4 regions of the Paenarthrobacter nitroguajacolicus genome follow, and region 4 is predicted to be linked to each of the others. Evidence: riboswitches for the same ligand, from Rfam matches in the RefSeq annotation. Region 4 holds a riboswitch; each other region holds the start of a gene.
What was found. A riboswitch is a leader RNA that binds a small molecule or an ion and turns the genes downstream of it on or off. The one in region 4 is predicted to bind S-adenosylmethionine.
Positions count from the first base shown of each region.

Region 1: it holds a riboswitch for S-adenosylmethionine, as region 4 does, so the genes downstream of both, metX (homoserine O-acetyltransferase MetX) here and KCX59_RS05875 (hypothetical protein) in region 4, are expected to answer to the same signal.
Region 2: it holds a riboswitch for S-adenosylmethionine, as region 4 does, so the genes downstream of both, KCX59_RS19615 (DUF1737 domain-containing protein) here and KCX59_RS05875 (hypothetical protein) in region 4, are expected to answer to the same signal.
Region 3: it holds a riboswitch for S-adenosylmethionine, as region 4 does, so the genes downstream of both, KCX59_RS14320 (aminotransferase class V-fold PLP-dependent enzyme) here and KCX59_RS05875 (hypothetical protein) in region 4, are expected to answer to the same signal.

Region 1 is NZ_CP073234.1:1,581,274-1,588,592, reverse strand. It holds partial or broken gene KCX59_RS07695 (alpha/beta hydrolase) at 1-12, opposite strand, end outside; gene KCX59_RS07690 (SGNH/GDSL hydrolase family protein) at 83-925, shown strand; gene KCX59_RS07685 (winged helix DNA-binding domain-containing protein) at 978-2,105, shown strand; gene KCX59_RS07680 (hypothetical protein) at 2,168-2,617, shown strand; gene metX (homoserine O-acetyltransferase MetX) at 2,620-3,741, opposite strand; SAM riboswitch class IV at 3,757-3,873, opposite strand; gene KCX59_RS07670 (bifunctional o-acetylhomoserine/o-acetylserine sulfhydrylase) at 4,035-5,351, opposite strand; gene KCX59_RS07665 (VOC family protein) at 5,579-6,217, shown strand; gene KCX59_RS07660 (CPBP family intramembrane glutamic endopeptidase) at 6,358-7,131, opposite strand; gene KCX59_RS07655 (histidine phosphatase family protein) at 7,155-7,319, shown strand, end outside.
Region 2 is NZ_CP073234.1:4,156,106-4,163,424, forward strand. It holds gene KCX59_RS19600 (aromatic amino acid ammonia-lyase) at 1-1,339, opposite strand, end outside; gene KCX59_RS19605 (NtaA/DmoA family FMN-dependent monooxygenase) at 1,339-2,667, opposite strand; gene KCX59_RS19610 (SulP family inorganic anion transporter) at 2,822-4,525, shown strand; SAM riboswitch class IV at 4,609-4,720, shown strand; gene KCX59_RS19615 (DUF1737 domain-containing protein) at 4,734-5,000, shown strand; gene KCX59_RS19620 (rhodanese-like domain-containing protein) at 4,997-5,407, shown strand; gene KCX59_RS19625 (O-succinylhomoserine sulfhydrylase) at 5,408-6,616, shown strand; gene KCX59_RS19630 (hypothetical protein) at 6,627-7,247, shown strand; gene KCX59_RS19635 (glutamate--cysteine ligase 2) at 7,234-7,319, opposite strand, start outside.
Region 3 is NZ_CP073234.1:3,014,414-3,021,732, forward strand. It holds gene rsgA (ribosome small subunit-dependent GTPase A) at 1-227, shown strand, start outside; gene hisN (histidinol-phosphatase) at 284-1,096, shown strand; SAM riboswitch class IV at 1,278-1,391, shown strand; gene KCX59_RS14320 (aminotransferase class V-fold PLP-dependent enzyme) at 1,424-2,833, shown strand; gene KCX59_RS14325 (class I SAM-dependent methyltransferase) at 2,894-3,718, shown strand; gene KCX59_RS14330 (metal-dependent transcriptional regulator) at 3,728-4,441, shown strand; gene KCX59_RS14335 (DHA2 family efflux MFS transporter permease subunit) at 4,491-5,945, opposite strand; gene KCX59_RS14340 (hypothetical protein) at 5,977-6,345, shown strand; gene KCX59_RS14345 (S1C family serine protease) at 6,342-7,319, opposite strand, start outside.
Region 4 is NZ_CP073234.1:1,161,293-1,168,611, forward strand. It holds gene KCX59_RS05855 (matrixin family metalloprotease) at 1-508, opposite strand, end outside; gene KCX59_RS05860 (matrixin family metalloprotease) at 561-1,397, opposite strand; gene KCX59_RS05865 (VIT1/CCC1 transporter family protein) at 1,540-2,706, opposite strand; gene KCX59_RS05870 (hypothetical protein) at 2,962-3,153, shown strand; gene KCX59_RS05875 (hypothetical protein) at 3,178-3,477, opposite strand; SAM riboswitch class IV at 3,494-3,613, opposite strand; gene KCX59_RS05880 (sodium:solute symporter) at 3,936-5,453, opposite strand; gene KCX59_RS05885 (helix-turn-helix domain-containing protein) at 5,721-6,296, shown strand; gene KCX59_RS05890 (APC family permease) at 6,384-7,319, opposite strand, start outside.

The DNA.
Region 1 (7,319 bases), 420 kb from region 4:
TGCTTCAGTCATGGGTCTATTCTTACAGTTACCCACCAGTAACAACCTACGGTGGCGTAGGGTCGACGTCACGGTGCAGGATATGAGCGTGAGTGAGAACAATCCTTTACTGAAGCCGGGCGAGCCCGTTCAAAAACACCCTTGGACCCGTTATGTGGCCCTGGGTGACTCCTTCACGGAGGGCATCGGCGACCCTGAGCCGCAGAACCCAGGCGGTTATCGTGGTTGGGCGGATCGGGTTGCCGAGGAACTGGGCCGCAGCCAGGAAGATTTCGCCTACGCCAACCTTGCTATCCGTGGCAGGTTGCTGCAGCAGATTATCGATGAACAGGTAGGCCCCTGTTTGGAACTGCAGCCTGACCTCGTGTCCATTTCAGCCGGCGGCAACGACCTCATCCGTCCCGGCGGCGATCCCGACCTGTTGGCGGAAAAACTCGACGCCGCAGTCGCGGAGCTGAGCTCGGGAGGTGCCACCGTGGTGCTTTTCAATGGCCCGGACACGGCAGCATCAGTACTCGGGCGCATCCGCGGCAAGGTGGCCATTTACAACGAGAACCTCAGGACAGTAGCTGCGCGGCACGATGCCATCATCGCGGACATGTGGTCCTTGCGGCAGTTGGCGGATCCCCAGATGTGGAACGTTGACCGCCTTCACTTCTCGCCGCTGGGCCACCACACCATCGCCATGATGGTTTTGGAGGCGTTGAACGTCGAGCACACGCTTGAGCCCCTGATGCCCAAGCCCCTTCCGCCGCGCACGTGGCGTCAGGCCCGGTCTTCCGACCTTGTCTGGGCACGTGAATTCTTTGTCCCATGGGTGATCCGGCGGCTTCGGCATCAGTCCTCCGGCGACGGAATCACGCCAAAGCGTCCGACGCCGGGACCCGTCTTCGGTTCCACCGGCACCTTGCTGCCGCGCCGCTGACGTGACGTCGGGTGCCGGCTCCCTGCATGCGGAGGCTATTCGGAGGATTCGGTTGCGGCGGCAGCAGTTGCGGGCTCCCTACGCCGGAAGTCCCGGGGACGTGGTCCGCAACCTCCTGGCCGTCCAATCGCAGGAGTTCCCCTATGCGAGGTGGACTCTCGCACAGAGAAGCTCCACCAGCGCTTCATCGATGGTCACTGCCTTAAGCGTTGAGCAGGCGGTGGCCGACGGAACCATCCTGCGGACGCATATTCTCCGGCCCACGTGGCATTTCGTGCATCGGGACGATCTTGGCTGGTTGATGGCGTTGTCCGCTGATCGCCTCCACCAAGGCAACAAAGGCATGTACCGACAAACAGGAATCGATGACGACTCCGCTGCCAAGAGCGGCCGAATCCTCGCCGCCGCTGTGGCCGATGGAGCCCACAAGACGCGCGAGGAACTGGCCGAAGTCCTGGGACAGTCCGGATTTCCCAGCAAGGGCCTGGGCTTCATCTACCACCTCATGCACGCGGAAATCAGCGGTGTCCTGGTCAGCGGCTCACCCGTCCGTTCCGCAGGCGGCGCCCTGAAACAAACGTATGCCCTGTTCGACGAACGGGTACCCGGTTCGGCTCTTAAGCCTCTGACCGCCGAAGGCCGCGAACAGGCTCTTGGACGGTTGGCACTCCGATACTTCACCAGCCGGGGACCCGCCACGGTCAAGGACTGTGCGGCGTGGTCCGGGTTGACCATGAAAGACGTAAAGCGGGGAATCGAGGTGGCGGGTGCCATGTCCCCCGGGAGTCTGGGGGCGGCGCAGTGTGATGGTTTCGACTTTTATCTGGCTTCCGAGGAAGCGGACGCTCTCGCGAGTGGTAACGATCCTTCGCCCGCCGAGGATCCCGGGCTTCCCCGCGTCGACCTTATCCAGTGCTACGACGAATACGTGATGGGCTACTCACAGTCCCGGCACTTCCTTGGTGGCACGGCGCCCATCTTCCCCGAGGACAACGGACCCATGCACGTGGTCCTGCTGGACGGCAGGTTGGCCGGATGGTGGCGCCATGGCTTCTCCGGCAGAACCTGCGAAGTGGACGTCCGAATGAACCGGCCCACCACCGCAAAAGAGCAGGAGGCCCTGCAGTCGGAGGTGGATCGCTACGGCCGGTTCCTGGGCATGCAGAGCAAGCTGGTCTGAAGCAGCCGCAGTGGTTTTGCCGGTCAGGACTAAGCTGGGATGAGACCTAGGAGGCCTGCACTGTGAACAATCTGATCTTCTGGATCATCGTCTGCTCTTGGCTGATTCCACTCGGGATCCGCATGTACAACCGCTCCCGGGCGCGTCGGATCCAGGACAATAACTTCCGCGACCCCCGCTACCCACAGCAGAATCTGCCCGGACCAGGGTATCCCCCACAGAATTACCCGCAGCAGAATTATCCAGGTCAGGGATACCCGACGCAGGGTTACCCAGGTCAGAATTACCCCGGGTACCCTTCCGAGCCGACCGTCATCCGCCCCGCGGTTTCGACACCGCAGGCCGGGCCGCCGTCGAACCCTTCATCCCCGGCACCGTTCCCCTCAGCGGGCGCTTCGGAGCCGCAGGGATTCCGCGCCCGCAAGTTGGCGGAGCTGGACACGAAGTTCAGCAACGGCGAGATCGCCATGGAGGATTACATGAAGCAGCGCGGCGAAATCATGAACGGCTAGGGCTAGGCGAAGAATGATTCTCGGAGTTGTGCCGAGAGCTGGCCGATCTCAGTGAGGAAGCCGTCGTGACCAATCGGAGCCTCAATGAGGTGGACCGGCACATCCCCAGGTAGCGCCGCGGCAAGTTCCCGCGACTGTGCAGGGAAGTAGAGCCTGTCGCTGTCCACCGCCGCCACGAAGAACTCAGCCGTAGCGCGCGACAACGCCTGTTCCAGCGGGCCGCGGCCCCTGGTGACGTCGTGGGACATCAGGGCTTCGGTGATGGCGATGTAGCTGTTGGCATCAAAACGGCGGACCAGCTTCGTTCCCTGGTGGTCCAGATAGCTTTCCACCTGGTAGCGGCCACGCTCCCCCAACACCGCGGCAGCGAGTGGTGTCTCCTGGTGCTGGGCTTCCCTGCCGAAGCGGAAATCCAACTCCAAGGCTGAGCGGTAAGTGATGTGGGCGATGCGTCGGGCCAGTGCCAAACCATGTTCAGGTGCAGTGCCGCCGTAATAGTCACCGTTTTTGAAGTTCGGGTCCTGCCTGATGGCCAAGGTTTGGGCTTGAGCAAAGGCAATCTGCTCGGCCGTACTGTAGGCGCCCACCGAAATTACGGCGCAGCGTTTGACCCTGTCGGGGAACGTAACAGCCCATTCAAGGGCCCTGGCGCCGCCCATGGAACCGCCCAACACGGCGTGCCAGGCATCGATTCCCAAGGCATCGGCGAGGCGCGCCTCAGCCTCCGTGCTGTCGCGCAGCGTGACCAACGGGAAACGTGAGCCCCAAGGACGTCCGTCCGGTGCTTCTGACGATGGGCCGGTGCTGCCATAACAACCGCCCACGATGTTGATGGAAATGACGAAAAACTTGTTGGTGTCGATGGTGGCACCCGGCCCAACGAGTTGCTCCCACCAACCTTCCTCGTCGGTGGCTCCACGGGCTACGTGAGTGCTGCCCGTGAGCGCATGCTGGATGAGGACGGCATTGGAGGCATCGGCATTCAGCTGCCCCCAGGTCTCATAAGCGAGGACGACATCGGGGAGGAATCCGCCGGCCTCAAGTTCCAACGGCCCGATGCCGGCGTACTTGACGGTTCCGTCTTCTTCTCCGGATTTGGGAAGGGCTGTAGCAGTAATGGTCATTCCTTTGACACCTTAACCTCGCGCTTGCCCGTCGCCTTGCGTGCGAACAGGCCAGGTCTTCACCCGGGGCACCCCACCGCGTAGGAGGGTTGCCGGCCAGCAAGCCGGGGCTGTGTGCTGGCACTCATGACCTAATACGAAGAGTCTAGGAAATGCAGGGTGGTTCTGGCGAAGAATGTGACAACAGTGTGACGGTTTAGGGCGTCTTCGTTCACGAACGAGCACCCGGAACTGCCGCCCGGCGAATAATCGTCGACGCGGGCGGCAGCCGGGCTGTGACTCTAAGCCGCGCGTTAGGCGCCCTTGGCGGCCCGGAAGCCCGCTTCGAGGTCGGCGATGATGTCATCAACGTGCTCAATGCCCACGGACAAGCGCACGAGGCCGGGGTTGACGCCGGCAGCGACCTGCTGTTCCACCGTCAATTGGCTGTGTGTAGTCGACGCCGGGTGGATGACCAGCGAGCGGACATCACCGATGTTGGCAACGTGCGAGTGCAACTCCAGGCCGTCCACGAAGCGCTTGCCGGCTTCGACGCCGCCCTTGATGTTGAAGGCAACAATGGCGCCCGTGCCCTTGGGTCCGTACTTCCGGCCGCGGTCGTACCACGGGCTGGACGGCAGGCCCGCATAGGCGACCGATTCGACGTCGTCGTGGTTTTCAAGCCATTCGGCCACCTTGGTGGCGTTGGCAACATGGCGTTCCACGCGCAGGCTCAAGGTCTCCAGGCCCTGGGCAATGAGGAAGGCGTTGAACGGGGACACGGCAGAGCCGAGATCGCGAAGCAACTGGACTCGGGCCTTGAGGATGTAGGAGAGGTTCGCGCCCAGTGCACCGTCCTTGCCGAGGTCCCGGGCGTAGACCAGACCGTTGTAGCTGGGGTCCGGGGTATTGAAACCAGGGAAGCGGTCCGGGTCCTTGCCGAAGTCGAAGTTGCCGGAGTCCACAATCACACCGGCGATTGCCGAACCGTGACCACCCAGGTACTTGGTCGCGGAGTGGACCACGATGTCCGCTCCCCACTCGATGGGCCGGATCAGGTAAGGCGTGGACAGGGTGTTGTCCACAATGAGGGGAACGCCGGCCGCGTGTGCGGTGCGGGCGATGCCCTCGATGTCCAGGACATCCTGGCGGGGGTTGGAGACGACCTCGCCGAAGAACAACTTGGTGTTCGGCAGGACGGCGTCACGCCACTGGTCCAGATTGTCCGGGTCCTCGACGAACGTGACCGAAATGCCGAACTTCTTCAGCGTGTGCGCCAGCAGGTTGTACGTGCCGCCGTACAGGCTCGGGCTCGCTACGATGTGGTCGCCCGCCTCGGCGATATTCAGGATGGCGAACGTCTCGGCAGCCTGTCCGGAGCTGAGCAAGAGGGCAGCCAGGCCACCCTCAAGGCTCGCAACCCGCTGCTCCACTGCATCCTGCGTCGGGTTGCCGATTCGGGTGTAGATGGGAGCCAGCTCGGCCAGGGCAAAGCGATTGGCGGCGCTCTCGGCACTGGGGAACACGAAGGACGTGGTCTGGTAGATCGGAAGCGAGCGCGCTCCTGTGGCGGCGTCAGGCTCCTGGCCGGCGTGGATCTGGCGGGTTTCGAAAGACCATCCTTGGGACATGGAGTTCTCCTGTTCGTGACGCATGGGTTTGGCAGGCAAGGTGAAGCGGTGTGAGCTGGGGCCAGTCTAGGAACTGTCCGGAGGCGAAGACAGCTTTGTGACGCCTGTGGAATCTTTCGGTCTTCCCGCGTCCCTTCATGACGCCCCCTACCACCGGTTATACACATCCCACCTTAGTTAGGCTTGACTTAGCTGAGACCCCGATCACAAAGTGCCAAGATGAAGCCATGCGCATGGATCACGTCTCTTACGCCTGTGAACGAGATGGCCTTTTGGCCACTACCGAACGAATTTCCGCGGCATTGGGAGTGGACGCTGTCCGGGGCGGAGTGCACCCGCGCTTCGGTACCCGGAACATGATCATTCCCCTTGCGGATAACAAGTACCTGGAAGTGGTGGAGGTCCTGGACCACCCCGCTTCCGACAAAGCACCCTTTGGCCAGGCCGTCCGTGCCCGTTCGGCTGCCGGTGGTGGATGGATGGGCTGGTGCGTCGCCGTTGACGACCTTGCACCGTTCGAAGACCGCCTTGGCCGCTCGGCTGTTCCGGGCAACCGCAAGTTCCCCGACGGACGCGAACTGGTGTGGCAGCAGATTGGCATCCTCGGCCTGATCGCGGATCCCCAAGTGCCCTACCTGCTCAAGTGGGAGGGCGACCCCTCGCTGCACCCGTCAAGGATCTACGAGAGCGACGTCAAGATGTCCAGCCTCACCATTGCGGGCTCGGCTGAACGCGTCACCGAATGGTTGGGCGAACCAGTGGAGAAGCCGCTTGAGGATGTCGCCGTCCAGTGGATGGCACCGCACGGCACTCCAGGCATCCTCGCTGTAACTTTCGAAACCGCCTCCGGAGCCGTCACCATCTGACCGATCCAATCCATCCGGGCTGGTCCCGGCCCCGGTCAGCCATGTCCGGAGTCAATCATGTCCGGGCTAAGCTTCGGCCGCCATCAGCGGGTGCCAACGACGTCACCCACCGATGGCGGCCGGATACTTTTAACGGACCTCTACCCCAGGCCCATTGCCTTGCCGAACAGGCTGAATCCAACGAACGCCACGATGTCCAACAGTGCGTGGGCAATCACCAAGGGCATTACCCGCTTGGTCTTGGTGTAGATCCACGCGAACAGCAAGCCCATGACCACGTTCCCTATGAACGGCCCAAAGCCTTGGTACAGGTGGTAGCTTCCCCGCAGGACGGCACTGACCACAATGGCCACCGGCATGCTCCACCCGAATTTGCCGAAGCGGTCCATGAGGTACCCCACCACGATCACTTCTTCCACGATCGCATGGCGCATGGCCGAAAGGACCAGCACCGGCACCGTCCACCAGTAAGCGTCAAGGCCGCTGGGCACAATTGCAGTGGTGATTCCCAGCGCACGACCGGCCGCATACAGGCCGAGCGAGGGGATGCCGATCGCAGCGGCCAGGCCAACACCGTGGAGAAGGTCCTTGCCGGGCCGGGCAAAATTGAAGCCAAGCCGGGCGAACGCCGAGCCGCCCCCGTCTGCCCGGCCGCCAGGTGCATGGGTGGACAGGAAGTAGAACACCAAGGCCACGGGCACCAAAGCGAACACAATGTCCAGCAATTGGTAGGTGAGGTCGAAGTACTCACGCGTGCTTTGGGACCTGTTCAGCGTTGACGTGGCATCCGCCAAAGGTGCCCTCGTCATCTTGTCCAGCAGCTGAACTACGGAGTAGACGGCTGATTGGCCCAAGGACAGGCCCAGCACAATAAGTACTTCGGCGCGCAGCCGGCGACGGGAAGCGAGGAACATATACCCACCCTATGCTTGGTGGGATGGGTGCCCCTGAGAGAATCTTCATGATCCGGCACGGCCAGTCTGCCGCGAATGCCGACACGTCCATCTACAACCGCGTGCCGGACTACCGGATCCCGCTGACGGAGCGCGGAGTGGAGGAGGCCCGGATTGCCGGGGAGGACCTGCGCCGCAAGCTCGATGGA
Region 2 (7,319 bases), 1.7 Mb from region 4:
CCAACGACTTTTCGAGCTGCTGCAGGGCAAGCGGGGCAAGCGTCGAATGGTCCTCGACGTCGGCAGAAAGCGTCGGCGCCCCGAGCGTCGCCGGTGCGGCGAGGAACTTGAGTTCGGCCAACAGTCCAGCGGCCGAGTACCAGAGCAGCCCGGGAAGTTCTTCTTGGGCCAGACCTTCCCCGGAGGATGCCGCCTGCAGGTGGCGGGCCCGGATAGCCCGTTGTGGTGGGTACAACTTGGCGATGCGACGTTCACTGGAAATCCCAACGTGGGCCAAAGCCAGCCGCAGGCCCTCGAAGGCGAGAGCCAGTTGCATCGGTTGGAAGTTCCCGCCGGACATCATCTGCCCGGAGTCGAGATCGACCAGGGGATTATCGCCGCGGCCGTTTAGCTCCACTTCCAACGCAGTACCGAGCTGCTTCACCAGGGATCGAAATGCCCCGTGCGTCTGGGGCGCGGCCCGGAACGATAACGCATCCTGCACCGAAACTTCGGGACGAACATCCTCCAGCCACCCACCGCTCAGAAGGCGGCGAACAGCGGCAGCCGACTCCCGCTGCCCGTCCACCGCCTTGGCCGCCTGGATTGCCAGCGAGAACGGGCTGAGGTTCCCGCCGCCGTCGTACCTTGCGATCGTCTCCAGGGAGAGGGAAAGTGCGACGTCGGCCAGTTCGGCCAGGTGCCGCAACCGCACCAAGGCGAGAGTTCCTACACCCACCGAGTACGCATTGGCACTGACCAGGGCCAGGGCCTCGCCCGGCGCGAGAACAAGTGGCTGGAGACCGGCGTCGGCGAGCGCTTTGGCGCCGGGGATCAGCATGCCATCCGCGTCGAACGCTTCGCCCTCGCCCAAAGCAACAGCGGCGACGGCGGCAAGTTGGGTCAGGTCTGACGAGCCCACTGAGCCTTCCCGGGGGATGGCGGGGAAGACTCCGCGGTTGAGCAATTCGGCGTAGAAGACTGCTGTTTCGGGTCGCACGCCGGAACCACCGCGGCTGAAACCGATAAGCCTGGCAAGGATTACGGCACGGGCAGCAGCCCGGTCAAGATACGTGCCCACACCGCTGTTGTGATACCTGACCACCTGCACCTGGTACGCCAGGAGCGACTTCTCCTCCACCGCCGTATCCCGGCCTGACCCTAGCAGTGTGTTGAGACCGTACACACGCTTTCCGGAGGTCGCGGTGAGCTCCACTAGTTCCCTCGACTTACGCATCAAAGTCAACGCTTCCTGGTTGAGTTCCACGTCAAACGAGGGATCTTCGGCGGCCAGCGCCACGTCCGATGCCAGCACCGGAGCCGCACCGATCAGGAAGGTTCGCGGTTCAGCCGACACCATCAGAAGTCCAAGAGATTTTGCCGGAAACCACCGTTGCCGTAGCTCTTCCTCAACAGGCCACGGCGCCGCAGTTCAGGGGTGAGTTTGTCCAGTACACCGTGCACGGTCACAGGGTCCACGAAGCCGGAGAAGAGGAAACCGTCGCCACCCACTTCAGACCCTGTCGACTCCAAGTAGTCGGCGATTTCGCCAACCGTACCAATGATCGAATCACCCGCTCCTCCGCTGCGGGCCTGCAGGATCTGTCTCAGTGTGGAGCCCGGAGGGGCCGCCTTGGCGAAATGCTCCAGCGTCCCTTGGTTGCTGTTGGTGCTCAATTCGGGCAGCGGAGCGTCGAGGTCGAACTGTTTGAAGTCGATCACTGAAAGGTAGGAGATGGAGTTGAGTTGGCTGTCGATGTCGCGTTGGGTGAGTTCACGCCTCTGTGCCCGCAACTCCTCTGCCTCTGCCGTGGAACCAACAATGGTGGGCTTCAGGACGAAAAGAACCTTGACGTCGTCGGGATTGCGGCCTGCTTTTGCAGCTTCCGCGCGGATGGAATCCCGGTAGGACTTCATCCCGTCAGCACCGCGTGCCAAGGCAATGGCCACGTCGGCATGCCCACCTGCGAAGGCCTTACCCCGCGGCGACGCACCAGCTTGCACCAGGACGGGTTCTTCCGGCAAAGGCGCAGTGTTCAGCGGACCCCTGACCTTGAAAAAGTCGCCCTCATGGTTGATAGGGTGCACTTTGCTGTGGTCCGCGAACACCCCTGCCTCAACGTCCTCAAGCACAGCGCCAGGTTCCCAACTCCGCCAGAGCCGCCTGACGACGTCGACGAATTCCTCCGCTTTCTCGTACCGGAGGTCGTGTTCGATCTGCTGGTCCAGCCCGTAGTTCTGGGCGGCGAGGTCGCTGCCGGACGTGACTACGTTCCAGCCGAGCTGCCCTTCTGAGAAGTGTTGCAGCGTGGCCAGGAGCCGGGCGGCAGTGAAGGGCGGGTAGAAGGACGCGCTGACCGTCGGGACGATCCCCAAATGCTCCGTGGCTGAGAGAAGGTACGGGACCAGCGCCAGCGGATCATGCTTCGGAGCAAACGACGCGTGCGCCAGGGAGACCTCGGCCGTGCCGCCGTAAGTGTCCGGGACGGTGAGGGAATCCTCGATGATGAACAGGTCCAACCCGGATTGTTCAAAGGCCCGGACAGCCTCCTGGTACAGGGCGGGTTTCTTCCAGTCGTAACCCAGGCTGTACCCGGGCGTCCCCCAGCCTTGGACACCAAAACCGTGTCCCACGAACCATCCAAAATGCAGCATGGGCTTGAGTGTAGAACTGCTCTGTCCGTTCACCGCGACCTGATTTCATGCGAAGTTACAGGGGGTCGTACTGCGTCAATTATGCTCCCGGGGCGTCACATTTGGGCGGGACTGATGACGGTCCGGATTTTCCACATACGGCGGTCGCATAGTTTCGAAAACAGCATGGGTCGGGAATGATCGCTGTATGAGTTCACCCACCCGATCTTCCGCCAAGTCTTCCGCCAAGGACCGGCTTTCGGGCGTCTGGGCGCTCAAGGGCTACAAACGCGAATGGCTCCGGCACGACGTCGTGGCAGGTGCTGCCCTCTTCGCCCTGCTGGTACCCGCCGGTATGGCCTATGCGCAGGCGGCCGGCCTTCCACCGGTCACCGGTCTCTATGCCACCGTGGTCCCGCTGCTGGTTTACGCGTTCGTAGGGCCTTCCCGCATCCTGGTCCTCGGCCCCGATTCTGCCCTCGCCCCCATGATTGCCGCGGCAATCGTGCCGCTGGCAGCGGGTAGCAGCGAAAAGTCGGTGGCATTGGCAGGGCTCCTGGCAGTGCTGATCGGGGTACTGATGTTGGCCGGTTCGGCCCTCAAACTCGGGACCATCACAGGACTGCTCTCCAAACCCATCAGGCTCGGATACCTGAACGGAATCGCGTTGTTGGTGGCGTTGTCGCAGCTGCCGGCGTTCCTGGGGATAGAGGCCGACGGCGACATCTGGCAAAAGCTTGCGAAGGTCACCACCGGGGTGCTGGGCGGCGAGGTCAACATCACCGCGCTGCTGCTGGGCGTGGGTTCGCTGGCGCTGATCTGGATTCCCCGGCTGCTGAAGTGGAAAGTGCCGGGTGTGCTGCTGGCGGTGGTCGGCTCGTGCGTCGCAACGGCCGTTTGGAGCCTCAACGACGACGTCAAGGTCACCGGAGTCCTGCCGCAGGGCCTCCCGATGCCCGCGCTCGGCGGCATTGGCTGGGCGGACGCACTCACCCTGCTTCCCGCTGCGGCAGGGATCGCCCTCATGGCGTTCGCGGACACCGGCGTCCTGTCCCAAACATTGGCAGCCAAGGAAGGCAAGAAGGTCTCCGGCAACAGGGAAATGGCAGCACTTGGGGCAGCCAATGCTGCCACGGGCCTGCTGGGCGGATTCCCCATCTCCGGCAGTACATCGAGGACCCCTGTGGCTGTGGACGCTGGTGCCAAGTCCCAGATGACCGGCGTGGTGGGTTCGGTGCTGGTGCTTGCTTTCATGCTGCTGGCTCCAGGGGTGACCGAGTACCTTCCGTCCGCCACCTTGGCCGCCGTCGTGATTGCCGCAGCGATAGCCCTGGCGGACCCGGCCGGCGTCCGGCGCCTGTTGAGCCTGAGCCGGAGCGAATCCGTAGTGATGTTGGCTGCGTTCCTGGGCGTCCTTACAGTGGGCGTGCTCCAGGGAATCGTGGTGGCCATAGCCTTGGCACTCTTGGACTTCGTGCGGCGGGCCTGGGATCCATACCGAACAGAACTCGGTGCCGAAGAAGGGCTCCCTGGGTACCACGATCTTGAACGACACCCCAACGGCGAACGCATCCCCGGGCTCCTGATCCTCCGCTTCGATGCACCGCTGTTCTTCGGCAACGGGCAGGTTCTTGCAAGCTTTGTCCGGGAACAACTGGACGAAGCTTCGGATAATATCTCCCACGTCATCCTTGCGGCGGAACCCATCACAGGCATCGACACCACGGCCCTGGACGACCTCGTCACGCTGGATGAATGGTTGGCCCGCCACGGTGTGGATCTGGTGTTCGCCGAACTCAAAGGACCTGTCAAGGACAAGCTGATCCGCCTCGGAACGGCAGCACGTTTCACGCCGGACCACTTCTTTCCTACAGTCGGCGCTGCCGTCCGCACGCTCAGGGACGAAGAGTGAAACGGCCGCCGATTACGCAACATGACGGCCGCCCCACCACTCGCAAGTGCGGCCGGATGCCCGTGGATGTTACGTTTTTCTTGAGTAATGAGTACCAGCGCAAAGCCCTGACTTGCTGGTCGGCAACCCTCTCTCCGGCGGGGTGCCTCAGGTGACTACTCGGCGTATCGACAATTCGTACTGCAAGCGTGACTGAGGAGCACCAGCTATGCCTGAACCCACTGAAGAAAAACTCTCCTACCGCCTGGTGACAGGCCCGGACACCCGCGACTTCTGCGAGCGCATCCACAATGCCCTCGCCGAAGGTTACGTCCTCCACGGGAGCCCGGCAGCTACGTTCAACGGCACGGACGTCATCGTTGCCCAAGCCGTTGTCCTGCCGACCGCGATCGCCACAGCGGATGCCGCAGTGGCCAATGCCGTTGACCAGTTGGAGAACTACGACGACGAAGAAGCGTTCGAGGGCCACGCATGAGCTACGCAGGTGACCTGACCCCGCACGACGCGTGGGCAAAACTTCAAGACGGTGCCATCCTGGTTGACGTCCGGACCGAGGGCGAATGGGCCCACATTGGAATCCCCGACACCAAAGCTACCGAGAACGACCCCCTGTTCATCCAGTGGAACTTGGCCGGCGGAATTCCGAACTCCCGCTTTATTGAAGACCTTCAGCAACAGGCTCCCGAGGACGACGGCGTTGAGCTCGTTTTCCTATGCCGTTCCGGGCAACGCTCCATCTCGGCGGCCATCGCCGCAACCCAGGCCGGCTTCACTGCCTACAACGTCCTGGAGGGCTTCGAAGGCGAACCGGACCGCTACGGTGAGCGCACCGTCAATGGTTGGAAGAACCGTGGCCTGCCGACGAATCTGGGGACCGAGTAAGTGACTTTCAATCCCGACGCCGCCGGCTGGAGCCCTGACACCCAGGCCGTCCGCGGTGGCCTTGACCGCACCAATTTCCAGGAAACGTCCGAACCTGTTTTCTTGAACTCCGGTTTCGTCTACGAATCCGCTGCCGCCGCCGAACGTGCCTTCACCGGCGAGGACGAGCGATTCGTCTACTCCCGTTACGGCAACCCGTCCGTGGCCACGTTCCAGGAGCGGCTGCGGCTGCTCGAAGGAACCGAGGCGTGCTTCGCGACGGCGTCCGGCATGTCTGCAGTCTTCACCGCCCTGGGTGCCTTGCTGGCTGCCGGTGACCGTGTGGTTGCTGCCCGCTCGCTGTTCGGCTCCTGCTTCGTGATCCTCAACGAGATCCTTCCCCGGTGGGGCGTGGAGACGGTCTTTGTTGACGGACCCGACCTTGAGCAGTGGCGCGAAGCCCTGTCCGAGCCCACCACCGCGGTGTTCTTCGAGTCACCGTCCAACCCCATGCAGGAGATCGTCGACATCGCTGCCGTCAGCGAACTGGCCCATGCCGCCGGGGCGACTGTCGTCGTCGACAATGTCTTTGCCACTCCCCTGCTGCAGCGCTGTGGTGAGCTGGGTGCAGACGTGATTGTGTACTCCGGCACCAAGCACATCGATGGCCAGGGACGAGTCCTTGGCGGCGCGATCCTGGGCACCAAGGAATTCATCGATGGTCCGGTCAAGCAGCTCATGCGGCACACTGGCCCGTCACTGTCGGCGTTCAATGCCTGGGTGCTGACCAAGGGCTTGGAGACTATGGGACTGCGAGTGAATCACAGCTCGGCTTCTGCTCTGAAGATCGCAGAGTGGCTCGAGCAGCAACCCGCCATCAGCTGGGTCAAGTACCCGCTGTTGAAGTCCCACCCTCAGTACGAGCTCGCTGCGAAGCAAATGAAGGCCGGCGGTACTGTGCTGACGTTCGAGCTGCTTCCTTCGGCCGGGCGTACAGCCAAAGACGCTGCATTTGCCTTGCTCGATGGCCTCCGTGTCATCGATATCTCCAACAACCTTGGCGATTCCAAGTCCCTCATCACGCACCCGGCAACCACCACCCACCGGGCCATGGGGCCTGAGGGCCGTGCGGCCATCGGGCTCTCCGATGGTGTGGTTCGCCTGTCTGTCGGGCTTGAAGACGTGGACGACCTCATCCTGGATCTGGAGAAGGCACTCAAACAGGTCTAACCTTGCTGCCATGAGCGGGAACCATCCCTATCGCCGTGCCGGATCCGTGATCGTTGCCGGCACGGCGGTGTGGTTCGTCGGGATTTCGCCGGTCTCACGTGTCTACATCACCCCCGATGACGCCGAACGCCTCCGCATGCTGCAAGCCGGCCAGCGCGGCTGGATCACAGGTCAGCACATTACCGCGGCCGGGACCGTCGCAGTGCCAGTGGGATTCGCGGCGTTCGCCCGTGCCATTCCAGCCCTGGGAGCTCCGCGCACGAGGGCGAAGAAGTGGGCCTACGCCGCTGCGGCCGCGCTGCTGGCCGGTGCACCGTTCTTCGTCTCCAGCGTTGCCCGGCGGGCTTCCGACATTGAAGGGTTCGCCTACCGCCGCGGTTCCAGCGCTCCGTTCCTGGCGTATTCCGGGCTGCATATTGTGGCGTTGGCTGCGCTCGGCGGGAGCCTTCTTTCTTTACCTGCCAAACGGTGGATCGGGGTCACGGCTGCGGCCGCCGCACCCATCTACGGAGCCGTCCTTCTGGCCAAGAAGGACATCCCACCGCTCTTTTTCTACCTCGTGGAGGGGACCGTCGGAGCCTACCTGATGGCCTGGGAAGAGCCGGCACCCGACAAGCCTATGGCCGCCTGACCCGGGTCAGCATGGGCGAGGGTTCCTTATGGGCATCGGCGGCGGCGCCGCGCACCGTCACCTTCGCAGCAT
Region 3 (7,319 bases), 1.9 Mb from region 4:
CGGACCGGATACTGCACTCGTTCCCGGACCTTGAGCCCGGCACCGAGACCTGCGACCGCGGCTGCAAGCACGGTGCCACAGCCACTAATTGCGGGCTGGATGCATGGGTAAACGATGGCCATGCCGGGCCATCGGGAGTGGCCCGGTTGGCCTCCTTGCGCCGATTGCTGGGTGCAGACCCAAGGCTCGAAGCGAAAGAGACCAAGGAACTGGGCACCGTCAACTGATTCGTTGTCTGCTTCACGTCCCCAATGCAGCGAACGATTCAGGATAGTTTGGTGGCATGACCCATCCCGTTTCCACCTACAACGATGACCTGCGCCTGGCCCACGTCCTCGCCGATTCAGTCGACGCCCAGACCATGGATCGCTTCAAGGCACTGGACCTGCAGATCGAAACCAAGCCCGACCTCACACCTGTCACTGACGCTGACAAGGCCGCAGAGGAAGCAATCCGCGGTCAACTGTCCCGCTCCCGTCCGCGGGACGCGGTCCTGGGCGAGGAGTTCGGCAGCAGCGGTCACGGTTCACGTCGCTGGATCATAGACCCCATCGACGGGACCAAGAACTTTGTCCGCGGTGTCCCGGTGTGGGCAACGTTGATCGCCCTCGTGGATGAGGGGGAACCTGTGGTGGGCGTAGTCAGTGCGCCTGCACTAGGCAAGCGATGGTGGGCTGCGAAGGACATGGGCGCCTACATGGGCCGCTCCCTGGCCTCGGCAACGCGGCTCAAGGTGTCCAACGTTTCCCGCCTGGCCGACGCCTCCATGTCATATTCCAGCCTTTCGGGGTGGAAGGAACGCGGCAACCTGGATGAATTCCTGGGGCTGACGGAAGACATCTGGCGGACACGCGCCTATGGTGATTTCTGGTCGTATTGCCTCGTGGCAGAGGGGGCAGTGGATATCGCCTGCGAGCCTGAACTGAACCTCTACGACATGGCAGCACTCGTCCCGATCGTCACCGAGGCAGGCGGCCGTTTCACGTCCTTGGAAGGCGAAGACGGTCCGTTTGGCGGTAACGCCCTGGCCACCAACTCGATCCTGCACTCCGAGGTCCTCAAGCGCCTCAACCCCGGATTGGACGACCTTCTCTAAACCTATCCACGCCTGGCCAACCAAGCAGCAGGCGGAATTTTCGACGGCGGTTGGCCCCCGTAGGGGGTCTCCGCCGTTTTTTATTCGGCGAAGAAGGGATTTCGCATTCGACGTAACAAAGGGCTTAACAAAAGGGAGCGGCTTTGGAAGCCTCCCCGGACGTGCCTTAGCCTTTTTTACAGGTCACGAGTGCCAGCGCTAAACCCCGGTTTGCTGGCCGGCAACCCTCCATTCGCGGTGGGGTGCCCCGGGTGACGACCCGGCCGGTCCGGAACGGATGCGGCAAGCGCGGATCCCCCTATGGGGGTCCCTCTTGAGTGAGGTTCCATGAGCACTGTCACGTTCAACTCCAACATCATTCCGTCCTTTGTTGAAGAATCCACAGCAGAGACGATAACCGCTGTGCGTCCGCTTGCCGCGGTCACTGGCGCTGAGCTTCAGGCTCCCCTGATTCAGGGTGGCCACGTCCGCTACGCAAACTTGGACTACGGCGCATCGGCCCCGGCCCTGACCGTCGTTTCGGCCTACCTCAACGAGGTCCTGCCCTACTACGCCAGCGTTCACCGGGGCGCCGGGTACGCCTCGCAAATCAGCACGTCGGTGTACGAGAACTCGCGGAACATCGTCCGTGATTTCGTCGGCGGGCGTGCCGATGACTCAGTGATCTTCACACGGAACACCACTGACTCGTTGAACCTCCTGGCCGGATGCCTCCCGCAGGTGGATGGCCGATTTGCGGGCGAGGTCCTGTACTTGGACATCGAGCACCACGCCAACTTGCTTCCGTGGCAGGGAGTCCCCCACCGCAGCGTCGTCGCGGCACCAACCCTGGCCGAAACGGTGGACAAGCTCGAGGCCGAACTTGCCCAGGGCGGGGTCAGCCTGCTGGCTGTTACCGGCGCCTCGAACGTGACGGGGGAGATTCTTCCCATCGCCCGCCTTGCTTCGCTTGCCCACGAATACGGCGCAAGGATCGTGGTGGACGCTGCGCAGCTCGCACCTCATCGCCGGATCAACATCACCGAGGCGGACGTCGACTACATCGTCTTCTCCGGACACAAGCTCTATGCCCCCTTCGGTGCGGGTGTCGTGGTGGGTCGTCCGGACTGGCTCGACGCCGGCATACCGCACCTGGCCGGAGGCGGCGCGGTACGTGAAGCGCGCCTGGACTCAGTGAGCTGGGCCGCGGGCCCGGCGCGCCACGAGGGCGGCTCCCCCAACGTGCTGGGCGCCGCGACACTTGCCCGCGCCACCCAAGTCCTCGCAGGGCTCGACCAGGACGCGTGGCACGCCCACGAGTCCGCCATCCGCTCGTACCTGGTGCAGGGCCTGGAGGCCATCGATGGCGTGACCGTCCACAAGATCTTCGCTGACTCCCTGGACACCATCGGTGTGGTCAACTTCTCCGTTGAAGGATTCGACGCCGGACTGGTTGCGGCTTATCTTGCGGCCGAGCACGGCGTTGGCCTCCGCGATGGCCGGTTCTGTGCCCACCCGCTCCTCAAACGCCTCGGGCTCCCCTCCGGATCCCTGCGCGCCAGCTTCGGCGTCGGCTCCCGGTTGGAGGACGCCACCAGGCTGCTCGCAGGTATCGAAGGACTCAAGCGCGACGGACTGGGCTGGGACTACGTGGTGGACGAGGGCCGTTGGGTTCCTGCAAATGACCATCGCAGCTACCCCGAATGGGCCCCGAACACTCCCGGCACTGCGGGCGCAGCTCCCTGCACTGTTGACTAGGAACACTGCGGTAAATTCATAGGGTACTTTTAGTGACCCTGTGAAGGAGCTTTCGTGGCCCTGCGTTCACCGGCTGCCGCCAGCGGACAGCCACGTACTCCCGGACCAGCGGGGCCGCGTGGTCCAAGGCTGGATGCTTCCCGCCGGCATGAACTCGGTCAGAGCTTCCAGGACGGCGGCGAACACTATAACCGCGTGCGACCCGGCTACCCCGCCGATTCCGTGGACTGGCTGGTTCCTCCGGGGACGAGGTCCGCGGCCGACCTCGGAGCTGGCACAGGAAAGTTCACGGCACTCCTCGTAGAACGCGGCCTGGCGGTCACCGCCGTCGATCCTTCCACGGACATGTTGGAGCAATTGCGAAAAGCCTACCCCCACGTCAATGCGCTGGAGGGAACGGCCGAGGCAACAGGACTGACGGACTCAGTATTCGACGTCGTCAGCGTTGCCCAGGCCTGGCACTGGTGCGAGCCCCTCGCAGCGAGCACGGAGATCGCCCGGATCCTGCGGCCTCATGGGATCTTGGGACTGATCTGGAATCAACTGGACACTTCAGTCCCGTGGGTTCACCGCCTTTCACGCATCATGCATGCAGGCGATGTCCACAAGCCCGGATTCCGGCCAGTCATCGGCCCGGAGTTTGAAGGTTTGGAAAGTCATCTGACCCGGTGGGAGGATGCCCTGACGCCGGAGGACATCATGGAACTGACCAAGTCGCGCAGCTACTACCTCCGCGCCAACGACGCCACCCGTGCGAAGGTCATGGGCAACCTGGAGTGGTACTTCTACGACCACCTCGGCCATGTCCCTGGTGAAACCATCGGGTTGCCCTACATGACGCAGACCTGGCGGGCAGTCAAGGTTCAAGGTACAACGCCACGGTAGGCTTGGGGTGTGAAGACCAGTACGCCCTCATCCTCGATCGAGGACTACGTCAAGGTCATCTACTCCTACACGGAGTGGCAGGACAAACCAATTACGTCGTCCCAGCTTGCCCAGCGCCTGGGAGTGGCTAACTCCTCGGTGTCTGAGATGGTGCGCAAGCTCAAGGACCAAGGCCTGGTTGATCACCAACCCTACAGTGCCATCAGGCTGACCCCTCAAGGTATGCGGCTCGCGCTGTCCATGGTGCGCCGGCACCGGTTGATTGAGACGTACTTGGTGGATGAACTCGGCTACAGCTGGGACGAGGTCCACGACGAAGCCGAAATGTTGGAGCACGCCGTGTCCGATACATTCATTGAGCGGATGTCGGCCAAGCTTGGACATCCTGTCCGGGACCCACACGGAGACCCGATTCCTTCGGAAGATGGTTCGGTCGACTTGCCGCACGCTTACCGAATGATTGAACTGGATCAGGGCCACTCAGGCAGGATCACGCGAATCAGCGATGAGAATCCGGACCTCTTGCGATACCTCGCCTCTGAAGAAATTTCCTTGGACGCGCCCGTTGAAGTGGTGGGCCGCAAACCCTTCGGCGGAGCTTTGGTGGTGCGCATCGGCAGCGGCGCTAAAGGCCGCGAGTTCGACCTCGCGGACGAGGTCACTTCAGCTCTCTGGGTTCAAAGCGCGGAGACGCACGAAGGCTGCATCCTTCCAGCCCGGTAAGCCCGATCCCGACAAGCCCAGGCCCCATTGAGCCCAGGCGCGCTTTAGGTCAGCTGGGCTGCCCGCTCGCACCGCCGTCGTCGGACGCGGTATGAGGTTCGCTGACGGCGGCCGCCGCAGCTTCCTGCACAGGATTCCGGATGCCGACGGCGGACGCCAGCGCCCCGAACAGGAACAGGCCCGCTGTCACAAGCAGAGCGTTGTACAGTCCGTCCCGGGTGAAGGCCGGCCCCACAATCACCCCTGCGAAGGCGATGGAGATCAGACCCGCAATACGGGCAACAGCGTTGTTCACGGCTGAACCGATCCCGGCCTCCTCCGAGGGAACAGCGCCCAGAATGGCAGCCGTAAGGGGCGCAACCAACGTCGCCAGGCCAAGGCCAAAGACAATCTGCCCCGGCAACACCTGCGTCCAGTAGTTGAGCGGCTCCTGGACAGTCAATGACATCAGGAAGCCCGCACCGCACAGTAGAGGGCCCACCGTCATAAACCATCTGGGACCGTACTTTCCCGCGAGACCACCAAAGTAGGACGCACCCAGCATCAGGATGACCGTGCCCGGAAGCAGCGCCAGGCCCGCCACGGTGGCGCCCATGCCGCCTACCTGCTGCAGGTAAATGCCCAACACGAAGAAACCCAGGGAGATCGCGGCATAGATGGCCAGAGTGGCGAGATTACCCCAGGCAAAATTACGGATACTGAAGAGTCGCAACGGCAACATGGGCTCAGCAGTCCGGGCCTCGTGGATGAGGAACAGAACCATGGCAACTACACCCACCAGAAGCGGAGCCCATACCTGGGCACTGCCCCATCCCATCCTCCCCTGTTCGATGAAGGCATACACTGGCCCGCCCAAGCCAACCATGGCCAGGAAAGCTCCCAGGTAGTCGATGCTTTTGCTCTTGTCCCTCGCCGCATCCGACGACCGCAGGCTTGCAAGCATTGGCCAGATGGCAACAGCAGGGATGACATTGATGAAGAAGATCACCCGCCATGAGAGCAAGTCGACAGCAATGCCGCCGATCAGCGGACCCACAATAGCCGCAGCGCTCGTCCAACCCGACCACTGCCCGATGGCTTTTGACTGCGCCGGGCCGGTGAACGACGAGATGATCATGGCGAGCGAGCTCGGAACAAGGAGGGCGCCGGCGATCCCTTGCAGTGCCCGGGAGATTACCAGCACTTCGCCCGTCCACGCGAGCCCGCACATCACCGAGGTCACGGCAAAACCGGCCAGCCCCCATTCAAGGATCCTTGCCCTGCCGAAATGGTCAGATAGTGAACCGGCAACCAGGATCAATGCCCCCAGTGTGAGCAGGTACGCGTCCACCACCCACTGTTGAATGACCAGGCCGCCACCCAGTTCCCTTCCAATGGCTGGCAATGCGAGATTCACCACAAATCCATCGAGGATGGCGATGAACGACGCCACAATTGCCACCACCAGCACGCGTTTCTGGAGAGGTGTGCTCGGCGGAAGGACCGCAGCATCAGTCATGTGCACAGCCTACGCCCGGGAAGTCCCGTATCGTTGAATGGTGATTAGCAGACGTGATGCCGCATTGGCCCTTGATATTTCGATGGAAATGGCCCAACGCCACGGCATTCCGTCCCGCCTCTCCGAGGCCGAACTCCGGGACATCCAGGACAATCCCCCGGCGTGGTTGGTTCAGTCCAGGGCCAACCGCACCGGCAAGCGACCCGTCTGGGTACACCTGACGTGTGCTGTCTGCGGATACACCGAGGCCGTTCGCCCCAAGAAATGGTGGCCGGACTTTTCCTTCGTCTTCTGTGGCACCCACCGGAACAGCGAACTTCCCGAACTGTTCCTCGGCGATGTCCGCAGCGAATATGAAGGCGTGGGAAGCCGTTTCATCGGCGTTGTCGACGTTCGCGATGGTTAGGCCAGCTGGCTCATTTCGGATGGCACGGCAGTCAGCTTCAGTACTGTGCCTTCCCGGAGCACCGTCAGCGGGAACGGCTGGCCGATAGCATCGGCAAACAGCAATTTCTGCAAACTTTCCGCACTGGACACCGCACGATCCTGCGCACGCAGCACCACATCCCCCGCTTGGAGCCCGGACAATTCCGCCGGCGAGCCCGGAATGACCTCCACTACTCTCAGGCCTTCTTTCTGGCCGGTTCGAACCACCGAACTTGCATCCAGAGGTATCGGAGTGCTTACCAGGCCAAGATAAGCGCGGCGCACGCGGCCGTCCCTCAGCAGCGCTGCGATGATGCGCTGGGTTGTGGTGTTTATGGGTACTGCCAGCCCCAGCCCAAGACCCGCAACGGCGGTGTTGATGCCCACGATGCGTCCCCTCGTATCCGCCAGTGCACCCCCTGAGTTCCCTGGGTTGAGCGCAGCATCGGTTTGAATGACGTCCTCAATCACCCGCCTGTGTTCGCCAGCTCGTACGGGGATGGAACGCCCCAACCCGCTCACCACGCCAGCAGTTACCGAACCGGCCAAACCGAGCGGGTTCCCCACAGCAATCACCAGCTGGCCCACCCGTAGCGTGTCAGCGTTGCCCAGCAAAGCCGGAGGCGGGGTTGACTTCACGCCACGGAGCACGGCCAGGTCGGAGAGGGGGTCTGCGCCCACCAGCTCCACATCAGTTTGCTTGCCATCCGCGAAAACGGCCCGACCGGACTGGATGCCTGCCACCACGTGGGCGTTGGTCAGCATGTATCCGTCGCCGGTGAAGACCACAGCTGAACCGCTTCCTCCGCGGACCCGTCCGCGGCGGTCTGTACTCGTCATTTCGATTGCAGCAACGTGGGGCGTCACCGACTCGGCAACCTGTATGACGATCTGTGAGTACGCGTCCAAGGCTCCGTCGTCGTCTGACGCCTGTTCTTCGAAAGCCTGGTTTGT
Region 4 (7,319 bases):
AGGGCGGTGCGAGGTCCGAGTTGATCACATAGTGGATGGGCCGGCACGGCGAGTACGCCAGCGGAGTTCCGTCTTCCTTGACGGCCAGGAACTTGTACGAGGAACTGGGGCGGTTCAGAGGTGCCGGCGTTCCAAGCGGTGCGTCGGCTTCCTCAAGCCCCGGAACCGGCTCCTGGCGCTGGCCGAAAGGTGCCAGCGCGGGGCGCGGCGCCTGGCTCTGTGTGGCGGACGATCCGTACAGGAGCTGGTGGAGTTCGCCGCTGAAGTAGGCTCCCGCGCACACCAGGCCGAGCACGCTGAAAAGGAACAGGATGGCCGCGATGCTGCTGTGCTTGATCGGCGGCCTGACCGGTGGAGGCTCCGGCGGGCGTGGAGCATGCGGAAGGTAATTCGGACGAGGGGGATCGGGGTCCGGCCACTTGGGCGACCCATAAGGTTCCATGGAACCCCCTGACGTGGCGGCTGCGACGGGAAGTGGGGCGCCGCCGTCGGCCGTATTCGTCAGCATAAGTCCCACTCCACAGGGAGTCCATGCCGGGAATGCTTGAAGCGTGAAAGAGTCAGATGTCCTTGCGGCAGGGTGCCGAGGCGAGAAGATGAAGGCCATTCAGGTCGCCCGCCGCGAGGCCGTCGGGGGCGCCGATTTCCGGGTACATGAGTTGGATCGGGTCATCCACATGGTCAAGGCCCATCACATGGCCCAGTTCGTGTTGCATGACTGCCAGGACGTAGTCGGCCCCGCCGGGACTCGCGAGCAGTTCCGTTACCTGTGGCGTGTCCAGCTCCAGGCTCCCGGTGATGTAGCTTTTGGGTCCCTTGTTGAGGGAGTACATGGTGCTGCCTCCTGTGCCGATGACGTTATCTGCCAGCGCAGGGGCTTCCACCGGTGTGGTCCAGGAAATCAGCAGGGGAGCCCACCGGTCGCCGTACTTGGACGGCTGGTAGGGCTCACGCCGGTCCACCGGCAACTCGTCAGTGGTGCCGTCGTCGATGAACTGGATGCCGGACGCCGCAGAAATATTTGCCAAGGCGGCGGTCAGGAGGGCGTCTGAGCCAATGGGTGCGGACGCATCGTTGACAACGTAATGGAGCGGACGGCAAGGCGAGTAACCTACCGGGGTGCCGTCGTCGTTCGTGGCCAGGAACTTGTACGAATCGTTGGTGGTGCCGGGCGCTGAAGGCGAGGCCAGTGGGGCGTCCGCCTCCTCAAGTCCGGGCGGCGGCGCGTCGAGGGGGCGCGCCGGTTCGGCTCCACCCGGATGGTCCTCTGTGGTTCCCGGCACGCTCACTCCCGGGAACAGCGCGGTGATGCGAGGGTCGCCCTGCAGGAATCCACTGACCAGAACGGCGACGACGGCCGCAATGACGGCCATGAGGACGCCGCGGAGAACGCGCAAGGCTGTTCCAGTGCGTCGGTGCTTCGGCACGCGCGTTGCTTCCCGCTCCGGGTCCACGGTTCTCCATTCCTGATGCCCTGGTCACGCGGGGCAGCGCGGAGGACGAACCAACATTACGGTCTCCGGACCAAGCCGTCCAAACTTAGACGATCGCTGCTCCGAACGCCAAGCCCAGACCATACGTGGCCGCCGCCGCACCCAGGCCGATGGCAAGCTGCCGGAGTCCGCGGCTCAGCGGCGAGGTTCCGGACAACAAGCCGACGACGGCGCCGGTAGCCAGGAGCGCGATACCCACCAGAACGCCGGCCACCAGCAAGGCGGCGATGCCCGTCATGCCGAAAATGAACGGCAGGATGGGCACAATGGCGCCCGAGGCGAAGAAGCAGAAGCTGGACATCGCTGCACCCCACGCCGAACCGACGGATTCATGATCGTCAGTGGGTGGCTTCTCCGGCTGCAAGGAAAGGCTGGGATCGCAGTCGCAGCTGAACAAGCCCATGCGCTCGGCAGCGCGGTGCTCCGCCGCTTCACGCGTCATGCCACGGGCCAAGTACACCAGGACCAACTCGTTGTGCTCGATGTCCAATGACGGTGCCGCGGTCAGAGTGGCCTGCGTGGGCAGGGTCGCGTTAAGGAGCTCCCGCTGCGAGCGGACCGAGACGTATTCGCCCGCACCCATGGAGAGGGCCCCGGCGAGGAGACCCGCGACGCCACTCATGAGCACCACGGGGCTGGGCACGCCGGTTGCGGCCATACCCATGACCAGGGAAAGGTTGCTGACCAAACCGTCGTTGGCGCCGAAAACGGCCGCGCGGAAGGTTCCGGAGAGCCGGTTGCGTCCGCGTGTGGCTAAGCCCCGGACTACTTCTTCGTGGATTTGTTCATCGGCCACCATGGCAGGCGTCGCGGCAGGTTCGGTGCCGTACGGGGAACGGCCTTCGGCACGCTGTGCCAGAGCGAGGACGAACACTGAACCGAAGTTGCGGGCCAGGAAGCCCAGGAACTGGCTGCGGGTGGAAGCTGCCTTGGGCATACCTGCATGCTCGCCAAGGAGCTTGAGCCAATGGGCTTCGTGCCTGCCTTCGGCTTCGGCCAGGGCGAGCAGGATTTGGCGTTCTTCGCCGTCACGTCGCTGGGCCAGTTCGCGGTAGACGGCGGCCTCGGCACGCTCATCGGCCAGGTACTGCCGCCACCGGCGAATGTCCGCGTGCGAGGGCGGCGCGGGTTGCGTGCCGGCGTTTTCGGCAGTTGCCGGTTCGGGGGTGGGGTCCGGAGCGGAGCTCGACGAACTGTGGGATTCCTGGTGCATCTGCACTTTGTCTCCTGTGCTTGGTGGGGTAGTTGCGGCCCCATTGCACGCCCCACACTACCGCTTATCCGCGCGGATTTTTGGCTGGTATTCCTTAACTGGAATGTTCGGTGCACCGTAATTTCCTTGACCCTCGACTGTGCCGGTGCTCAGATGGAAGGACAGGGGCGGGGCCCTTCCGCCACTGGATTCCTGCATTCGGGTCAACGGGCTGAACCGCCCACCAGAACAGGCCCACGAGACGGAGGTTGCACCATGAACACCACCGAATCACACGCCAATTACCCGGAACGGGCAACCATTGAGTCCGACCCGGCCTACGACTACGCCGAAGACCAGGAAGTGGATGAACCCTGGGTAGAGGAAGTGGACGCCCCCGAGGACGACGAACGCGTTGTCCCCATAGATGAAACTGAAGAGTTCCGCGAGGAAGACGAGGAAGTTTAGGCCTGGTCCCCGTGCCCTGGAGCCCTAGTGCCCTAGTGTGAAGTGACGTTGGACGCCCGCCCGTTTTCCGACGGCCGCAACGGTCACCGTTAGTGTCTTGGACGACTCACACCAGTGCGTCGGCCGGACGGCCTGGGCCAACGCCTGCGCGATGAGTTGCGGTTGGGCGTGTCTGAACTGCTCTGTTCCAGCCTTGGCAGTGATGGTCACCGTGCCCAGGAAGAGGTCGACGGCGGGAATCACCGCGACCGTGGGGGTGGCCGTTCCGGCCGGGGTACTGGGTGCTGTTGTGTTTACCAGGGTGGTATCGCCTTGGTACGGCAAGGGACTGCTCCTTGGGGGAGTGCTCTTGCCCGCTCGGTTGTCTCTGGTCCGGGACGGGCCGCTTCCTCATCCGAACCACCCGTGAACATGGGGTTGGTGTGTGGCCAGTCGGAGCTTGGCACCACATCTCTTGAAGCTGGGACCACCCTACCGCATTGGTGTTCGGCCACCCGTCGTGGGGTGTGTTGCGTGGCCTGCTGTGTTGTGGGGCCTGCTTTGCGCTCTTTGGGGTGGTTTTGGCGTGTAGAGCGGGCCTTCCAACGGGTGGGCGCGTGTTGTGGGGCCTCCTGTGTTGTGGGGCCTGCTTTGCGCACTATGGGGTGGTTTTGGCGTGTAGAGCGGGCCTTCCAACGCATGCTTCCCGGACATAGCGCAACGGCGGCGCCGCCCCAAAAAGGGGAGGCGCCGCCGTCGAACTTTACTTGTTTCCTGAACCTTGCTTGGTTCTTTGTGCCCGCCTAGGAAGCGGGGGTGGTGAGCTCTTCCTCGGCCACGCGGGTACCGGCAACGCGATCCGTCCAGGCCTTCATGACTGCCGGATCCGTGGGCTTGCTGGCAAGCGAGACCACTACGTACACCAAAGCCGAGGCGATCAAACCGAAGTAGATGGGCTCGTTGGCGTAGATGCCATCGAGGGGAACTTCGGCGTTGATCTCAAGGATGATCATGGTTCCGAGGGTTACCACTGAACCGGCCGCCATGGACCATGCTGCGGCGATGCCCGTTCCACGCTTCCACACCAAGCCGCCAATGATGGCCACGAGGAGGCCGCCAACCAGGATGTCGTAGGCAATGGTCAGTGCGGCCACCACATCCTTGGTGGAGATGGCGATGATGATTGCAACGATTCCCAGGCCGAGTACCCAGTAACGGTTGGCCTTGACGTCGTGCTCAGGGTTATCGGAGTCGGAGGTGTCGACCTTCTTGCCAAACCAGCTGGCAACGAAAGGCATTACGTCTGCGCGGGCAACGGTTGCAGCAGCAATCAGTGCGCCTGACGCCGTGGACATCATGGCGGCCACAGCTGCGGCAAGCACCAAGCCGCCGATGCCGATGGGCAGGAGCCGGGTAGCGACCTCTGCGTAGACGTCGTCCTTGGCAGCGATTTCGATGCCGGAGAGGGCAACGCTGGCAGCCATGCCGATCAGGGCACCTGCGAAGCCGTAGAGGATGCAGTAGACGCCGGCGGTAGCGCCGCCCCAGCGGGCAACTGTGGGGTTCTTGGCAGTGAACACGCGCTGCCAGATGTCCTGGCCGATCAGGAGGCCCAGTGTGTACACGACGAAGTAGGTGATGATCGTCTGGAGGCCGATGCCGCCGATGTCGAAGAAGCTCTCATCGACGCGGGCTCGGATGCCATCGAGGCCACCTGCGGCGTTCAGGGCGAAGGGGAGCATGAGGAAGAAGATTCCCACGGTCTTGATGACGAACTGGACCTGGTCGGCCAAGGTGATGGACCACATGCCGCCAATGGTGGAGTAGACCAGCACGATTGCGCCGCCGATAGCGATGGCGAGCCAACGCTCCCAGCCGAAGAGGACCACGAAGATGGTGGCGTAGGCACCGGTGGACGTGGCACACAGCATCAGCGTGTAGGCCAACATCACGATGCCCGAGGTCTGGGTTGCCGTGCTGCCATAGCGGAGGGTCAGCATCTGCGAGACCGTGTAGATCTTGAGCTTTTGGATGGTTCCGGCGAAGAGCAGGCTGAGCAGAAGCACGCCTGAACCGATGGCCACAACCAGCCACATGCCGGAGATACCGAACTTGTAACCGAGGCCGACGCCGCCCACGGTGGATGCGCCACCGAGGACCACTGCGGCCATGGTGCCGGTGTAAAGGAAGGGTCCCAGGCGGCGGCCGGCCACGAGGAAGTCGCTGTTGTTCTTGGTGCGGGACTTGCCCCACCAGCCGAATGCCAGCATGGCGAGCAGGTACACCACCACGATTGCGATGTTTATAGCCGAAGATTCCATGAACGGTCCTTGGAGCTGATGCACGGAGGTTGGGGTTTTCGACGATACTCCTGCGAAGCGTCGAAGTCTCTGTGCTGACGATTGGAGATTGGGGGATGTGTTGTGTGCCTCACAGACAACACTTGTTGCCTATGAGGATATGTTGTGATGGGAGTAACAGTCAAGATCCTTAGGTCATGCTTTCGCGTATTCTGGCGCTCTTGTCCTGTCTCCCGGCTACTATTGCTCCAATGACAGGGCCACATGACAGGCCTGAAAGGTTCGTGAATGAAGGCTCTACCCGTTGAACCGAGCAATGTTCCCGTTGCCATCGGTTCCAGAATCCGCGCAGCCCGGCAAGCGCAGCGGCTCACCATCGAGCAAGTGGCGGATGCTACCGGCCTGACCAAAGGCTTCCTCAGCCGTGTGGAGCGGGACCTGACATCGCCGTCGGTCGCTTCGCTGGTCACTCTTTGCCAAGTGCTGTCCGTATCCGTGGGGGACCTGTTCGCAGCTCCGGAGACACACCTGACCAAGCGCGACGACGGCCCCCGCATCTCCCTGGGTGGCCAGGGCATCGTGGAGCGTTTGTTGACCGCCCGCTCCGAACGTCGGCTCCAGATCCTGCAGGCAACCATCGAGCCGCGTGGCCGCGGTGAAAACGAGCTCTATGCCGTGGACTGCGACGTGGACGTCCTGCATGTGGTCAAGGGCCGGATCAAGCTCATCCTGACCAATGAGGAGTACGACCTCGAAGAGGGGGACACGCTCTCCTTCCCGGGCCGCGAACCCCACACCTGGATCAACCCCACGGACGAGACTGTGGAGGTGTTGTGGGTGCTGGTGCCGGCAGCGAGCCGCTAGGCCCACCCCTCGCGAGGTGACAGATAATGCCCATGTTTGCAGCAAACATGGGCATTATCTGTAGTATCGGCGCGTGGATCCGGGCGGTTAGCCCACGTGCACCCACGGCCGGCGGGTGATGTCCGGCTCGGCTTCCCTCAGCACTTCGCGTGTTACCGGCGCAATCTCTCCTTCGCCAAAGAACAGGAACTTGCTGAGGTTGGAAATCGGGTTGCCCTCGGTCCAGCGGAAGTAGATGTGCGGCATGAACCCGGTGACGTCCCGGATGTGGAGGAGTACTGCTGCCACGGTGTTAGGCACGTTGTTGCTGTGCACTTCCAGGATTTTGAACCCGTGCCGGAGCTTGCCCACAACTTGGAGTTCCTGCTCGAAGTCCGAGCTGTCGTCCACGATGACTTCGATGAAGACGGCGTCGCAGTCAACGGGCAGGTGGCTTGCCTGCTGGGCGTGCTGAAGCTTCTCCCTATAACGGCTTGCACTGAGGTGCTTGGGCTCGTGGGCAATGATGCGAACAGGGCCTTCGGAAGCGTTGGCCGTGAATTCGAGGGCTTTCTCGTCCATCTTGATGTGCGTGGCCCGGAGCTCGAAGGCGCGCCGCATGCGGGAGGTAAAACTGACAACCATGATGCCCAGTATGAAGAGGGCCGCAATCTTCAGGCCGTCGGGGCGCTCGATCGAGTTGACCACGGTGGTGTAGACGAAAACGAGCGAGATCAGTCCAAATCCAATGACCTGCGCCCGCTGCTTCTTTCGCCGCGCGGACAGGGTCACGGCTATTGAAGCCGAGGTAATCAGGACCAGCACGCCCGTGGCGTACGCGCCACCCTGGGCGTTGACGTCCGCCTGGAAAATGATGGTGACGATGAAGGCGATGACCGTGAACACCAGAACCAGTGGACGGAGAGCCCGTGCCCACGCAGGTGCCATGCCGTAGCGGGGCAGGTAGCGGGGGACAAGGTTCAAGAGCCCGGCCATGGCTGACGCGCCGGCGAACCACAGGATGGCAATGGTGCTGACGTCATA